DNA from 4 places in the Janibacter cremeus genome. Region 1 is predicted to be linked to each of the others. Evidence: predicted binding sites of a transcription regulator. Region 1 holds the regulator's gene; each other region holds the start of a gene.
What was found. Region 1 encodes HrcA, which represses chaperone genes, less so after heat shock. Its sites were predicted from a motif close to TTNGCACTCGNNNNNNNCGAGTGCNAA; they were not measured.

Region 1 (3,991 bases):
TGGGTGGGACCCCCTTCCCCCATCCCCAGGAGCTGCTCATGAGCGCCACCCGCACCGCCGTCGTCACCGGAGCCGCCCGCGGCATCGGTCGCGCCGTCGCCCACCGACTGGCCACCGACGGTCACCACGTCGCCGTGCTCGACCTCGACGAGTCCGCCTGCCAGGTCGTCGCCGACGAGATCACCGAGGGTGGTGGCACCGCCCTCGCCGTGGGCGTCGACGTGTCGGACCCCGAGCAGGTCGAGGCCGGCGTGGCCCGGGTCGCCGAGGAGCTCGGCGCGCCGACGCTCCTGGTCAACAACGCCGGCATCATCCGGGACAACATGCTCTTCAAGATGCCCGTCGAGGACTGGGACGCCGTGATGGCGGTGCACCTGCGCGGAGCCTTCCTCATGACCAAGGCCTGCCAGGCGCACATGACGCAGGAGAAGTACGGCCGCATCGTCAACCTCTCCTCGACGTCGGCACTCGGCAACCGCGGCCAGGTCAACTACTCGGCGGCAAAGGCCGGCATGCAGGGCTTCACCAAGACCCTGGCCATCGAGCTGGGCAAGTTCGGCGTCACGGCCAACGCCATCGCCCCCGGGTTCATCCAGACCGACATGACCGCTGCCACCGCGGAGCGCATCGGGGTGCCCTTCGAGGACTTCCTCGCGCACGCCGCCAAGGAGACCCCGGTCCAGCGGGTCGGGCAGCCGGAGGACATCGCCGCGACGGCGTCCTTCCTGCTGTCCGAGGAGGCCGGCTTCGTCTCCGGCCAGGTCATCTACGTCGCGGGTGGCCCGCGCGACTGACCACGAACCGCAGCTGCTCAGGCTCCTGCGGCCCTGGGCTCGCAACTGCTTGGGCGCCTGCGAAGTCCGGGCCTCGCTCTTCGCAACTGCTTGGGCTCCTGCGGTTACTCGGCGGTGACGAAGTCGATCAGCTCCTCGACCCGGCCGAGCAGGGCCGGTTCGAGGTCGGCGTAGCTGCGCACGGTGCCCAGGATCTGCTTCCAGGCGCGGGCGATGTCGGCCTGGGAGTCGTGCGCCCAGCCCAGGTGCGCGCAGATCCCGCGCTTCCACTCCACGGAGCGCGGGATCTGCGGCCAGGTCGTCATGCCGAGGCGCTGCGGGCGCACCGACTGCCAGACGTCGACGTAGGGGTGGCCGACGACGAGGACGTGCTCGGGAGCCACCGCGTTGGCCTTCTCGACGATCCGGGACTCCTTCGTGCCGGGCACGAGGTGGTCGACGAGCACGCCCATCCGGCGCCCGGGACCGGGGGAGAAGTCCCTGATGACCGCGGCGAGGTCGTCGACACCGTCGAGCATCTCCACGACGACCCCCTCGATGCGCAGGTCGTGGCCCCACACCTTCTCGACGAGCTCGGCGTCGTGGCGGCCCTCGACGAAGATCCGCGACCCGCGGGCGACCCGCGCCTTCGCGTCACGTACGGCGACGGACCCGCTGGCCGTGCGCGAGGCGGCCTGCTCGGCCTGGGCCAGGGCCGCACGCTGCGCCGCCCGGGGCGCGGTGAGCGCCACGGGCCGGCCGTCCTGCAGGAAGCCCGCACCCAGCGGGAAGGCACGCACCTTGCCGCGGCGGTCCTCGAGGTGGACGACGTGGACGCCCCCGGCCTTCTCCACCGCGACCACCGCGCCGACCCAGCCGGTCTCGACGTCCTCCACGACGGTGCCGTGGGTCGCCTCGATGGGGCGCGAGGTGGGGCGGGCGAGGCGGCCGTGGGAGCGCCAGTCACCGGAGAGCACGTCATTGCCGTATCGGTCGTTCACGAGGACCGACGCTAGGCCGCGCGGGGCCTCCGCGACGGCAGGGCACGCCGGATTCCGGGGAATGCGCCGATCAGTCGTAGACTTGGCACTCAGGTGGACCGAGTGCCAAGGCGGTGCGGTCATGATGTGTCGTGAAGGAGGACTCCATGAGTGACGAGCGGCGGATGGCCGTGCTCAGCGCCATCGTGGAGGACTACGTGCAGACGTCGGAGCCCGTCGGCTCGCGGGCGCTGCTCGACCGGCACCGGCTCAACGTGTCGGCGGCGACCGTGCGCAACGACATGGCCGCACTCGAGGACGCGGGCCTCATCGTCGCCCCGCACACGTCCGCCGGCCGGATCCCCACGGATGCCGGGTACCGCCTCTTCGTCGACCGGCTGCAGGCCATCCGGCCGATGTCGCGGGGCGAGCGGGCTGCCATCACCGACTACCTCGAGGGCGCCGACGAGCTCGACGCCGTCCTGGACCGCACGGTGCGCCTGCTGTCGACGTTGACCCGCCAGGTCGCCGTCGTGCAGTACCCGTCCCTGACCCGCAGCACCGTCAAGCACATCGAGCTGGTGCCGATGAACGACACCCGGCTGATGGTGGTCGTCATCATGGGCACCGGCCGGGTCGAGCAGCGGGTCGTGCCGACCGGGGTCGACTACACCGACGGCCCCGGCCTCGATGCGTTGTCCCGGGCGCGTGCCCGGATCAACGCCGCGACCCGCGACCGGCGCCTCACCGAGGCGCTCGAGGCGCTCGGCACCCTCCACGACGAGGACACCGACACCGAGGACGCGCTCACCGCCGGTGTGCTGGCGGCGCTCGGCGATGCCCTCGCCGAGGAGCGCGAGACCAAGGTCGCCCTCGCGGGGACGGCCAACCTCGCCCGCAGCTCCAGCGACTTCCCGATGACGCTGGAGCCCGTCCTGGACGCCCTGGAGCAGCACGTCGTGCTGCTGAAGCTGCTCAGCGTCGAGGCCGGCCAGGACGAGGCGGGTGTCTCCGTGCGCATCGGCTCGGAGAACCCCGTGAGCGGCCTGCACACGACCTCGCTGGTCACCTCGGGCTATGGCTCGGGCGACGAGCAGGTCGGTACCGTCGGGGTGCTCGGCCCGACGCGCATGGACTACCCGGCGACGATGGCGCAGGTGCGCGCTGTCGCCACCTACCTCTCGCGGATCATGGACACCTGACCGGCGTCCGTCCGCACCGACAGACCAGACCCACGACCTACGAGGACGTCACGCGTGAACGACTACTACGAGGACCTCGGCGTCAGCCGCGAGGCCAGCCCAGAGGAGATCAAGCGGGCCTACCGCAAGCTCGCCCGCACCCTGCACCCGGACGTGAACCCGGGGGAGGACGCCGAGGAGAGGTTCAAGCGCGTCTCCCAGGCGTACGACGTGCTCTCCGACGAGACCAAGCGCCGCCAGTACGACATGGGCGGGGACCCCTACGGCGGGGCGCACGACGGCTTCGGCGCGGGCTTCAGCTTCAGCGACATCATGGAGCAGTTCTTCGGCGCCCAGGCCGGCGGCGGCGGCCGGGGGCCGCGCTCCCGGCGCTCGCGCGGCCAGGACGGCCTCGTCGGGCTGGAGGTCGACCTGGCGACCGCCGTCTTCGGCGGCCAGGAGGACCTGACCATCGACACCGCCACCGCGTGCGCGGCGTGCGACGGCGACGGCGCCCAGCCGGGCACCGGTCGGCGCACCTGTGACACCTGCGCCGGTCGCGGCGAGATCCAGCAGGTGCAGCGCTCCTTCCTCGGCCAGGTCATGACCAGCCGTCCGTGCCCCACCTGCCAGGGCTTCGGCGAGGTCATCCCCAGCCCGTGCCACGAGTGCTCCGGCCAGGGCCGCGTGCGCAGCCGCCGCACGATGACGGTCAAGATCCCCGCCGGCGTCGACTCCGGCACCCGCATCCACCTCTCCGGCGAAGGGGAGGTCGGTCCCGGGGGTGGGCCGGCCGGCGATCTCTTCGTCGAGCTGCGGGTCGCCGACCACGACACCTTCACCCGCCGCGGCGACGACCTGCACGCGTCCGTGCCGGTGCCGATGACGGCTGCCGCGCTCGGCGTCGACATGAGCTTCATGACCTTCGACGGGGAGCAGGAGATCACCATCAAGCGGGGCACGCAGCCGGGTGACACCATCATCCTGCCCGGTCTGGGCGTGACCCACCTGCGTCACGAGGGCCGGGGTGACCTGATCATCCACGTCGACGTGCGGA
Region 2 (3,991 bases), 430 kb from region 1:
CGCGGCCAGCTCGCCTCCCCACCCCTTCGCCGCCGATCGCAGGTCGGGCAGCTGCGCCTGCTGCAGGCCGGAGGGCATGGCGGAGAAGCCGGCACCGGTCAGCTGCTGGACCTCTCCGCCCTCCTGGTCGGCGGAGACGATCATGCCGACCTTCGTGCCGTCGACGGTCGGCGCCACCTGCTGGAGGTGCTCGCTCGCGGCGGCGACGGTCTGCGAGCCCTGCCACCCGCCGAGGTAGAGCATCGAGCCCAGGCCCTGGTTCTTGACGACCTCGTCGAGGCTCGTCACGGGGCCGGGGTTCATGGCGGCCATGAGCAGCTGGCCGGCCTGCTGCGTCGGCGTCATCGCCTCACGCACGTCGGTGACGCAGGAGTCGGCCTGCGCCCGGGTGGTCGAGTCCTCGTCCGGGGACCCGGACGGGCCGGCCGAGGTCGAGGACGTCGAGGAGCCGCCCGTGCTGCTCGGCTCGGGGCTGCCGGAGCCGCCGCATCCGACGAGGGCGAGCACGGCTGCGCCGGCGGCGATCCGGGGCAGGGCGTGGGGGTGGCGCGACATGGGTGGAGGGTACCCGTGGGGACTGGGTGCGGCTCAGTCGCAGGGGGAGACGACGAGCACGCTCTGGGCGCCGGCGACCCGGGTCAGCACGATGGTGGCGCTCGCGCCGTCCCCGGCGCCGCGCCCGATCTTCAGCTGGCGCCGCAGCTGGTCCTCGTCGAGGCGGATGCCGCGCTTCTTGATCGTCAGCCCGGTGATGCCGTGCTCACGCAGCCAGGCACGCAGGGCCTTGACCGAGAAGGGCATGGCCTCCAGCACCTCGAAGCGGCGGGCGTGCCCGAGATCGATCTCGAGGTCGCTCGTGACGTACCCGAGGCCCGGCTCCAGCTCGGCACCGGAGACGGCGCCGGTGACGGTCCCGATGAGTCCGGCGCGCACGACGGCCCGGTCGGCCTCGTAGAGCCACCGGCCGGTGTCGGCCAGCGCGGCGGCCCGACGGGGGTCGTCCTCGCAGCTGCGCTCGTCGACCTCGACCGGCGGACGGTCGCGGCGCAGCACGCGGGCGCTGCGGCCGGTCTCCTTGACCAGGGGTCCCCACCAGACGGTGCACTCCAGGACGGTGCCCTGCCAGGAGAGCCACTGCGCCTCGGTCCCGAGCGGCGGGATGTCGTGGGGAAGGGAGGGGCTCAGCTTGGCGCCGGTCGCGGGCACGTCCCGGGCGACGGAGAGGACGAAGTCCCACGACGGGGAGATCTCGTCCAGCCGGAAGACGCGGCGGGTGCGTCCGGAGCGGTCGGCGACGCCGGGCGTGCGACGGGCCGGGTCCAGCCAGACGCCGGCGCGGGCGTGCAGGGGGTCGAGCGGGGGGTCGAAGTCCTCGGCCAGCCCCGTGCGGGCCCGGCTGTCCGGCCACGGCCGCAGGTTGATGTCGGCCAGGGCCGCCGTCAGCGGGTCGGCGTCGATGGCCTGGACGGTGACGCCCAGGGCGCTCATGGCCATCGCGTCGGAGCCGATGCCGCAACCCAGGTCGTGGACGGTGGCCAGGCTGGCGGCGGCGTACCGACCGGCGTGGGTCGCGGCGACCTCGAGACGACTGGCCTGCTCGAGCCCGTCGGGGGTGAAGAGCATGCCCTGCGCGAACTCGCCGAACTTGTCCTGTGCGCGTGCCCGCAGGCGCTTCTGGGTCATCAGCGCCGCGGCCTGCTCGGCGCTGCGACCCTCGGCCCGCAGTGCGCTCACCTGTGCCACGGCGTCGGCCTCCCGGTACTCGGGGAGGTCGTGCAGGGCGGCATGACCCTCGGGGGAGGCCAGCCAGCGCACGGTCGTCAGATCCACACGGGGCATTGTCCCCTCTCCGCGGGTGTGGCGGGGAGGACGGGCCGGAGGTGACCGCATCGAGACCACCGTCATGGGCGGTTGGCACTCAGGTTGACCGAGTGCCAGCGGCCGCATAGATTTGGACTTGGCACTCACCACTGGCGAGTGCCAACGCCAAGGCTGGTCGATCCCCGCGACGGCGTCCGGCCCGGCACTTACGACAACTCATCATTCACGACCCTCACAGAAGGAGTCAGCGTGTCGGTTTCCATCAAGCCGCTCGAGGACCGCATCGTCGTCCAGTCCGTCGAGGCCGAGCAGACCACCGCGTCCGGACTCGTCATCCCGGACACCGCCAAGGAGAAGCCGCAGGAGGGTCAGGTCGTCGCCGTCGGCCCGGGCCGCTTCAACGACGACGGTGACGAGCGCGTCCCGATGGACATCTCCGTCGGCGACCGTGTCATCTACTCCAAGTACGGGGGCACCGAGGTCAAGCACGCCGGCGAGGAGTACCTCATCCTCTCCGCGCGCGACGTCCTCGCGATCGTCGGCTGACGATCCCCGAGACCCCGCGGCCGGGCACCGGCCGCAACTGCTGACGCCCCGGGTGCGGGCCCTCCCGGGTCCCACCGGGGCGTCGCCGTTTCCCCTCTTCTCACCTGAGACCAAAGGACACCCATGGCCAAGGAACTGGAGTTCAACGACTCCGCCCGTGACGCCCTCCTGCGTGGCGTCGACCAGCTCGCCAACGCCGTCAAGGTGACGCTCGGCCCTAGGGGCCGCAACGTCGTCATCGACAAGGCGTGGGGCGCCCCGACCATCACCAACGACGGCGTGACCATCGCCCGCGAGATCGAGCTCGAGGACTCCTACGAGAACCTCGGCGCGCAGCTGGCGAAGGAGGTCGCGACCAAGACCAACGACGTCGCCGGTGACGGCACGACGACCGCCACGGTTCTCGCCCAGGCGATGGTCCGCGAGGGCCTGCGCAACGTCGCGGCGGGCGCTGCCCCGTCCGGCCTCAAGCGCGGGATCGACAAGGCCGTCCAGGCCGTGTCCGACCGCCTGCTGGAGAACGCCTTCGAGCTCAAGGGCAAGGAGGAGATCGCCCAGGTCGCCGCCCTCTCCGCGCAGGACCACGTCATCGGCTCGACGATCGCCGACGCCTTCGACAAGGTCGGCAAGGACGGCGTCATCACCGTCGAGGAGTCCTCGACCGCCGAGACCGCTCTCGACTTCACCGAGGGCATGCAGTTCGACAAGGGCTACATCAGCCCGTACTTCGTCACCGACCCGGAGCGCATGGAGGCCGTCCTCGAGGACGCCTACGTGCTGATCAACCAGGGCAAGATCTCCAACATCCAGGAGATCCTCCCGGTGCTGGAGAAGGTCGTCCAGTCCGGCAAGCCGCTGATGATCATCGCCGAGGACGTCGACGGCGAGGCGCTGTCCACCCTCGTGGTCAACAAGCTCAAGGGCGTCTTCAACGTCGTGGCCGTCAAGGCTCCCGGCTTCGGTGACCGCCGCAAGGCGATGCTGCAGGACATGGCCATCCTCACCGGTGGCCAGGTCGTCGCCGAGGAGGTCGGTCTCAAGCTCGACCAGGTCGGTCTCGAGGACCTCGGCCAGGCCCGTCGCGTCGTCGTCACCAAGGACAACACGACGATCATCGACGGCCAGGGCAGCGCCGACGAGGTCAACGGCCGCGTGGCCCAGATCAAGGCCGAGATCGAGCGCACCGACTCCGACTGGGACCGCGAGAAGCTCCAGGAGCGCCTCGCGAAGCTGGCCGGTGGCGTCTGCGTCATCTCCGTCGGTGCCCACACCGAGGTGGAGCTGAAGGAGAAGAAGCACCGCATCGAGGACGCGATCTCCGCGACGCGTGCCGCGATCGAGGAGGGCATCATCGCCGGTGGCGGCTCCGCGCTCGCCCACGCCGTGTCGGTCCTCGACGGGTTGGACCTCGAGGGTGATGAGGCCGTCGGCGCCAGCATCGTGCGCAAGGCCGCGGTCGAGCCCCTGCGCTGGATCGCCGAGAACGCCGGTCTCGAGGGCTACGTCGCCGTGGCGAAGGTCCAGGAGCTCACCCCGGGCAACGGCCTCAACGCCGCCTCCGGTGAGTACGGCGACCTCGTCGGCGCCGGTGTCATCGACCCGGTCAAGGTGACCCGCTCCGCGC
Region 3 (3,991 bases), 1.4 Mb from region 1:
CAGAACGTCGTGCGGCGCGGTATCGCGATCGTGCTGTCGCTGACCGGCCTGGGCATGCTCGGCCTGCCCCCGGTGTGGGTCGGGATCGCGGGAGCGACACTGCTCGTCCTCGGGCCCATCGCGTGGGGGGCGGTGCGCAGGGCGCACGGACTTCCCCCCTTCCCCAGCACCCGCGAAGAAGGCCTGCAGGCCGCCGCCGAACGCTTGAGACAACGACAAGGAAGCAACCATGACTAACGACCACACTCTCGCCGCCGAGCTGGCCACGGCTGCCGGCGAGCTGCTCCTGCGCACCCGCGAGGAGCACGCCGGCATCGACCCGAAGGAGCTGAAGGACCTCGGCGACCGGGTCTCCCACGACTTCCTCATGGCCGAGCTGGCCACGGCCCGCCCCGACGACGCCGTGCTGTCCGAGGAGGGCGCCGACGACCACGCCCGCCTGTCCGCGCAGCGAGTGTGGATCGTCGACCCGCTCGACGGCACGCGCGAGTTCAGCGAGGCCGAGCGGGACGACTGGGCGGTGCACGTGGCCCTGTGGCAGGGCGGCGAGCTCGTCGCCGGGGCCGTGGGCCGCCCGGCCCGTGGCGTGACCTACTCGAGCGCCGAGAGCGAGCCGGCGAAGGGAGCGGCGGGCAACCCCCTTCGCCTCGCCGTCAGCCGCAGCCGGCCGCCGGAGTTCGTCACCCGACTGGCCGACCACCTCGGTGCCGACCTCGTCGAGATGGGCTCGGCCGGAGTGAAGGCCATGTCCGTCCTCGACGGCATCGCCGATGCGTACGTGCACGCCGGGGGCCAGTACGAGTGGGACTCCGCGGCGCCCGTCGCCGTGGCCCGCGCCCACGGTCTCCACACGAGCCGCATCGACGGCTCGGAGCTGCTCTACAACAACGAGAACCCCTACCTGCCCGACCTCGTGGTCTGCCGACCGGAGGTCGCCGACGCCGTCCTGGAGGGGATCCGCGCGGTCGAGGACTGAGCGCGGCGCGGGCGGCGTCCTTCGCCCGGTGTCGTCACACAGAGCGACCCCGCCACCAGGGCGGGGCCGCTCTGCCTCGGGGGCTCGGCCTCAGCTGTCGATCCGCTGCTGCTCGCTGCTGGAGGCAGACACCTCCATGGGCTCGGCCCCCTTGCTCTCGACGGAGATCTGACGGGGCATCGCACGCGAATTCAGCGGCAGGGTCACCGTCAGCACCCCGTTGTCGTAGCTCGCCTTGACCTGGTCGGGGTCGATGTCGTCCCCGAAGGTGATCTGGCGGCGGTAGCTGCCCGAGAACCGCTCACTGGTCAGCCACTGCACGCGCTCCTCCGGCGGCGCCGTGCGGTGGGCGGTCAGTGTCAGCACACCACGGCCCATGTTGACGTCGATGCTGCCCGGGTCCATGCCCGGCAGGTCCGCGTGGACCACGTACTGGTCCTCCATGCGGTAGACGTCGACCGGCATGAACTGCGGCGATCGCGGTGTCGAGCGCCCACCCAGCAACCCCTGGGCCAAGGCATCCAGCTCGTTGAATCCATCAGTGCGCATCATCAAAGGTCACCTCCAACAATGTGGGCCACCCACCGCCCCCGCGGGGGTGGCGCTTCCCTGTACCGACAGCAAAAATTTAGCACTCTCGCCTTGAGAGTGCCAAGTGGTTTGTGAGGGGTTTTTGAGGTGGTTTTGGGGGGTGCTGGGCGACACGCCCCGGCCCCAAGACGACCCCCCTCCGCCCTGAATCGAAGGGGGGCCTCCTTGGGGCCGGGGTGTGGTTGCGTGGGTGGTTTCGAGGCTCGCTCGCTGCGCGAAGGTTTCGAGGCTCGCCCGCCAGGGCGGACTCACACCTCAACCACCGCTCGCGCCTCAACCACCGTGTGGGTCAGTTGGCGTGGGCGGCCACGGCGGCGGCGACGGCCTCGGCGACGCCCTCCTGGAAGACCGGCGGGATGATCAGGTCAGCCGTGGGCTCCTCGACGAGGTCGGCGATGGCGCGCGCGGCGGCGAGCTTCATCTCCTCGCTGATCTGCACCCCACCGGCGTCGAGGGCCCCGCGGAAGATGCCGGGGAAGGCGAGCACGTTGTTGATCTGGTTCGGGAAGTCACTGCGACCCGTGGCCACGATCGAGGCGTACTTGTGCGCGATGTCCGGGTGGACCTCCGGCGTGGGGTTGGCCAGCGCGAAGATCATCGGCCCCTCGGCCATCGACGCGATCTGCTCCTCGGGGACGGTGCCCCCGGAGACGCCGATGTAGACGTCGGCGCCCTTGAGCGCGTCGGCCATCGTGCCGGTCTTGCCGGAGATGTTCGTCGTCGCGGCGAGCATCTCCTTGTGGGTGACCAGGTCGTGGCGGTGCTTGCCGATGATCCCGCGGGAGTCGCACACGACGATGTCGGTGACGCCGGCCAGCTGCAGCAGCTGGGTCACCGCGACACCCGCCGCGCCGGCACCACCGACGACCACCTTCAGCGAGCCGATGGTGCGCTCGACGACGCGGCAGGCGTTGATCAGGCCGGCGAGCACGACGATCGCGGTGCCGTGCTGGTCGTCGTGGAAGACGGGGATGTCCAGCCGCTCGCGCAGCCGTCGCTCGAGGTCGAAGCAGCGCGGCGCGGAGATGTCCTCGAGGTTGATGCCACCGAAGCTGGGCGCCATGCGGGCGATGGTGTTGACGAGCTCCTCGACCGATCCGGACTCCAGACACACCGGGATGGCGTCGACGCCGGCGAAGTGCTTGAAGAGGACGGCCTTGCCCTCCATCACCGGCATCGCCGCGAGCGGACCGATGTCGCCCAGGCCCAGCACCGCGGTGCCGTCGGTGATGACCGCGACGGTGTTGTTGCGGGCGGTGAAGCGGCGCGAGAGGGAGGGGTCCTCCTCGATCGCCAGGCAGACATCGGCCACACCGGGCGTGTAGAGGAGGGAGAGGTCCTCCTGCCCCTCCAGCGGCTTCGTCGCCCGTACCTCGACCTTGCCGCCCTCGTGGGCGACGAACTGCGGGGCAGTGAGGTCGTAGGTGGTGGTGGGCTCGGACGCAGACACGGCAGACAAACCTCGGAGAAATCGAAAGAATCAAGAAACGCCCCGGGGCGACCGGGTGTGGTCACGAGTGGGCGGCTGGTGAGCCGCTCGCAATCATCCCACACGTGCACGGACCGTTCGGCGCATGATGCCCGCCGTGTCCCGCCACAAGTGGTGCGGACGGGCCCGGGCGCAATACTCTGCGACCACGTCGAGCGCTCCCTCCCGGCACGCTCCGTGTCTCCTGTCCAGGTCTCACATCCAGGGAGCGCGCCTTGCGCCTGTCCACCGCCCTCGCGAGTCTCGTCACCACGTCCCTGATCGGGACGCTGCTGGCGACGGCGCCGACCGGATCCGCGAGCGCCGCCACACCCGCCGGGCCCGGCGCGGCCGCCGCCTCCGACGCCCGGGTGCGGGTCTCCGGTGACCTGCTCAGCACCGCGGTCGAGCGCCGTGGCGACCGGCAGTGGCACGCCGTGCAGGTGGCCGACCGCGTGCTCCCGGTCTCCGGCGAGGCCCTGGAGACGATCACCCCCGGCAGCCGGGTCAGCCTCGACGTCGCCGTGCCGCAGCTCGTCGCCGACGCCGCCGAGGACGGGCGCACCCTGCGCATCCCCGCCCCGGTGGGCACCCCCAGCACCCACCGGCTCGACCCCGGTGACGTCGACGCGGCCTCGGACACCACCCCTTCGCCCCTCGGCTCCGACCTGGGCCGGGCCACGGCCGACGCGGCACTGGCCCCCGACGCCCCGGAGCTCGAGGTGACCGAGGTCGTCGCGGCAGTGGCGCCGGCAGCCGCCACCTACACCCCGGCGACGCGCAGGATCACCTACGTCGCCGTCACGCCGAGGGGCCTGACACGCGAGCCGGTGTCGACCGCGACGGCGACCGGCCAGGTGGCCTCGGTCGACTCGTTCTGGCGGGACAACTCCCGATCCACGCTGCAGGTGGGGGCCCCGACGGTGCGGGCCCAGTACACCTCCGTGCACAGCTGC
Region 4 (3,991 bases), 1.3 Mb from region 1:
CCCCCACCTGCAGCGTGGATCGGGAGTTGTCCCGCCAGAACGAGTCGACCGAGGCCACCTGGCCGGTCGCCGTCGCGGTCGACACCGGCTCGCGTGTCAGGCCCCTCGGCGTGACGGCGACGTAGGTGATCCTGCGCGTCGCCGGGGTGTAGGTGGCGGCTGCCGGCGCCACTGCCGCGACGACCTCGGTCACCTCGAGCTCCGGGGCGTCGGGGGCCAGTGCCGCGTCGGCCGTGGCCCGGCCCAGGTCGGAGCCGAGGGGCGAAGGGGTGGTGTCCGAGGCCGCGTCGACGTCACCGGGGTCGAGCCGGTGGGTGCTGGGGGTGCCCACCGGGGCGGGGATGCGCAGGGTGCGCCCGTCCTCGGCGGCGTCGGCGACGAGCTGCGGCACGGCGACGTCGAGGCTGACCCGGCTGCCGGGGGTGATCGTCTCCAGGGCCTCGCCGGAGACCGGGAGCACGCGGTCGGCCACCTGCACGGCGTGCCACTGCCGGTCGCCACGGCGCTCGACCGCGGTGCTGAGCAGGTCACCGGAGACCCGCACCCGGGCGTCGGAGGCGGCGGCCGCGCCGGGCCCGGCGGGTGTGGCGGCGCTCGCGGATCCGGTCGGCGCCGTCGCCAGCAGCGTCCCGATCAGGGACGTGGTGACGAGACTCGCGAGGGCGGTGGACAGGCGCAAGGCGCGCTCCCTGGATGTGAGACCTGGACAGGAGACACGGAGCGTGCCGGGAGGGAGCGCTCGACGTGGTCGCAGAGTATTGCGCCCGGGCCCGTCCGCACCACTTGTGGCGGGACACGGCGGGCATCATGCGCCGAACGGTCCGTGCACGTGTGGGATGATTGCGAGCGGCTCACCAGCCGCCCACTCGTGACCACACCCGGTCGCCCCGGGGCGTTTCTTGATTCTTTCGATTTCTCCGAGGTTTGTCTGCCGTGTCTGCGTCCGAGCCCACCACCACCTACGACCTCACTGCCCCGCAGTTCGTCGCCCACGAGGGCGGCAAGGTCGAGGTACGGGCGACGAAGCCGCTGGAGGGGCAGGAGGACCTCTCCCTCCTCTACACGCCCGGTGTGGCCGATGTCTGCCTGGCGATCGAGGAGGACCCCTCCCTCTCGCGCCGCTTCACCGCCCGCAACAACACCGTCGCGGTCATCACCGACGGCACCGCGGTGCTGGGCCTGGGCGACATCGGTCCGCTCGCGGCGATGCCGGTGATGGAGGGCAAGGCCGTCCTCTTCAAGCACTTCGCCGGCGTCGACGCCATCCCGGTGTGTCTGGAGTCCGGATCGGTCGAGGAGCTCGTCAACACCATCGCCCGCATGGCGCCCAGCTTCGGTGGCATCAACCTCGAGGACATCTCCGCGCCGCGCTGCTTCGACCTCGAGCGACGGCTGCGCGAGCGGCTGGACATCCCCGTCTTCCACGACGACCAGCACGGCACCGCGATCGTCGTGCTCGCCGGCCTGATCAACGCCTGCCGCGTCGTCGAGCGCACCATCGGCTCGCTGAAGGTGGTCGTCGGTGGTGCCGGCGCGGCGGGTGTCGCGGTGACCCAGCTGCTGCAGCTGGCCGGCGTCACCGACATCGTCGTGTGCGACTCCCGCGGGATCATCGGCAAGCACCGCCACGACCTGGTCACCCACAAGGAGATGCTCGCCGCGACGACGAACATCTCCGGCAAGACCGGCACGATGGCCGACGCGCTCAAGGGCGCCGACGTCTACATCGGCGTCTCCGGGGGCACCGTCCCCGAGGAGCAGATCGCGTCGATGGCCGAGGGGCCGATGATCTTCGCGCTGGCCAACCCCACGCCGGAGGTCCACCCGGACATCGCGCACAAGTACGCCTCGATCGTGGCCACGGGTCGCAGTGACTTCCCGAACCAGATCAACAACGTGCTCGCCTTCCCCGGCATCTTCCGCGGGGCCCTCGACGCCGGTGGGGTGCAGATCAGCGAGGAGATGAAGCTCGCCGCCGCGCGCGCCATCGCCGACCTCGTCGAGGAGCCCACGGCTGACCTGATCATCCCGCCGGTCTTCCAGGAGGGCGTCGCCGAGGCCGTCGCCGCCGCCGTGGCCGCCCACGCCAACTGACCCACACGGTGGTTGAGGCGCGAGCGGTGGTTGAGGTGTGAGTCCGCCCTGGCGGGCGAGCCTCGAAACCTTCGCGCAGCGAGCGAGCCTCGAAACCACCCACGCAACCACACCCCGGCCCCAAGGAGGCCCCCCTTCGATTCAGGGCGGAGGGGGGTCGTCTTGGGGCCGGGGCGTGTCGCCCAGCACCCCCCAAAACCACCTCAAAAACCCCTCACAAACCACTTGGCACTCTCAAGGCGAGAGTGCTAAATTTTTGCTGTCGGTACAGGGAAGCGCCACCCCCGCGGGGGCGGTGGGTGGCCCACATTGTTGGAGGTGACCTTTGATGATGCGCACTGATGGATTCAACGAGCTGGATGCCTTGGCCCAGGGGTTGCTGGGTGGGCGCTCGACACCGCGATCGCCGCAGTTCATGCCGGTCGACGTCTACCGCATGGAGGACCAGTACGTGGTCCACGCGGACCTGCCGGGCATGGACCCGGGCAGCATCGACGTCAACATGGGCCGTGGTGTGCTGACACTGACCGCCCACCGCACGGCGCCGCCGGAGGAGCGCGTGCAGTGGCTGACCAGTGAGCGGTTCTCGGGCAGCTACCGCCGCCAGATCACCTTCGGGGACGACATCGACCCCGACCAGGTCAAGGCGAGCTACGACAACGGGGTGCTGACGGTGACCCTGCCGCTGAATTCGCGTGCGATGCCCCGTCAGATCTCCGTCGAGAGCAAGGGGGCCGAGCCCATGGAGGTGTCTGCCTCCAGCAGCGAGCAGCAGCGGATCGACAGCTGAGGCCGAGCCCCCGAGGCAGAGCGGCCCCGCCCTGGTGGCGGGGTCGCTCTGTGTGACGACACCGGGCGAAGGACGCCGCCCGCGCCGCGCTCAGTCCTCGACCGCGCGGATCCCCTCCAGGACGGCGTCGGCGACCTCCGGTCGGCAGACCACGAGGTCGGGCAGGTAGGGGTTCTCGTTGTTGTAGAGCAGCTCCGAGCCGTCGATGCGGCTCGTGTGGAGACCGTGGGCGCGGGCCACGGCGACGGGCGCCGCGGAGTCCCACTCGTACTGGCCCCCGGCGTGCACGTACGCATCGGCGATGCCGTCGAGGACGGACATGGCCTTCACTCCGGCCGAGCCCATCTCGACGAGGTCGGCACCGAGGTGGTCGGCCAGTCGGGTGACGAACTCCGGCGGCCGGCTGCGGCTGACGGCGAGGCGAAGGGGGTTGCCCGCCGCTCCCTTCGCCGGCTCGCTCTCGGCGCTCGAGTAGGTCACGCCACGGGCCGGGCGGCCCACGGCCCCGGCGACGAGCTCGCCGCCCTGCCACAGGGCCACGTGCACCGCCCAGTCGTCCCGCTCGGCCTCGCTGAACTCGCGCGTGCCGTCGAGCGGGTCGACGATCCACACTCGCTGCGCGGACAGGCGGGCGTGGTCGTCGGCGCCCTCCTCGGACAGCACGGCGTCGTCGGGGCGGGCCGTGGCCAGCTCGGCCATGAGGAAGTCGTGGGAGACCCGGTCGCCGAGGTCCTTCAGCTCCTTCGGGTCGATGCCGGCGTGCTCCTCGCGGGTGCGCAGGAGCAGCTCGCCGGCAGCCGTGGCCAGCTCGGCGGCGAGAGTGTGGTCGTTAGTCATGGTTGCTTCCTTGTCGTTGTCTCAAGCGTTCGGCGGCGGCCTGCAGGCCTTCTTCGCGGGTGCTGGGGAAGGGGGGAAGTCCGTGCGCCCTGCGCACCGCCCCCCACGCGATGGGCCCGAGGACGAGCAGTGTCGCTCCCGCGATCCCGACCCACACCGGGGGCAGGCCGAGCATGCCCAGGCCGGTCAGCGACAGCACGATCGCGATACCGCGCCGCACGACGTTCTGCTGGACCCAGGAGGCCAGTCGGGCGCCGAGGTAGGTGCCGG

Region 2: groES (co-chaperone GroES) is a predicted target of HrcA. The motif match lies at 1,912-1,938, and genes of this name have one in related genera.
Region 3: O9K63_RS16730 (Hsp20/alpha crystallin family protein) is a predicted target of HrcA. The motif match lies at 1,605-1,631, and genes of this name have one in related genera.
Region 4: O9K63_RS00390 (Hsp20/alpha crystallin family protein) is a predicted target of HrcA. The motif match lies at 2,320-2,346, and genes of this name have one in related genera.

What each region holds. Positions count from the first base shown of each region.
Region 1 covers NZ_CP115184.1:1,348,201-1,352,191, reverse strand. Annotated here, with positions in the region: gene fabG (3-oxoacyl-ACP reductase FabG) at 39-794, shown strand; gene O9K63_RS06245 (DUF3097 domain-containing protein) at 899-1,774, opposite strand; gene hrcA (heat-inducible transcriptional repressor HrcA) at 1,921-2,955, shown strand; gene dnaJ (molecular chaperone DnaJ) at 3,010-3,991, shown strand, end outside.
Region 2 covers NZ_CP115184.1:1,777,079-1,781,069, reverse strand. Annotated here, with positions in the region: gene O9K63_RS08285 (glycoside hydrolase family 3 N-terminal domain-containing protein) at 1-555, opposite strand, end outside; gene O9K63_RS08280 (class I SAM-dependent methyltransferase) at 589-1,830, opposite strand; gene groES (co-chaperone GroES) at 2,071-2,367, shown strand; gene groL (chaperonin GroEL) at 2,491-3,991, shown strand, end outside.
Region 3 covers NZ_CP115184.1:3,485,104-3,489,094, reverse strand. Annotated here, with positions in the region: gene O9K63_RS16740 (sulfite exporter TauE/SafE family protein) at 1-237, shown strand, start outside; gene O9K63_RS16735 (3'(2'),5'-bisphosphate nucleotidase CysQ) at 230-976, shown strand; gene O9K63_RS16730 (Hsp20/alpha crystallin family protein) at 1,067-1,528, opposite strand; gene O9K63_RS16725 (NAD(P)-dependent malic enzyme) at 1,857-3,017, opposite strand; gene O9K63_RS16720 (hypothetical protein) at 3,272-3,991, shown strand, end outside.
Region 4 covers NZ_CP115184.1:80,464-84,454, forward strand. Annotated here, with positions in the region: gene O9K63_RS00380 (hypothetical protein) at 1-679, opposite strand, end outside; gene O9K63_RS00385 (NAD(P)-dependent malic enzyme) at 934-2,094, shown strand; gene O9K63_RS00390 (Hsp20/alpha crystallin family protein) at 2,423-2,884, shown strand; gene O9K63_RS00395 (3'(2'),5'-bisphosphate nucleotidase CysQ) at 2,975-3,721, opposite strand; gene O9K63_RS00400 (sulfite exporter TauE/SafE family protein) at 3,714-3,991, opposite strand, start outside.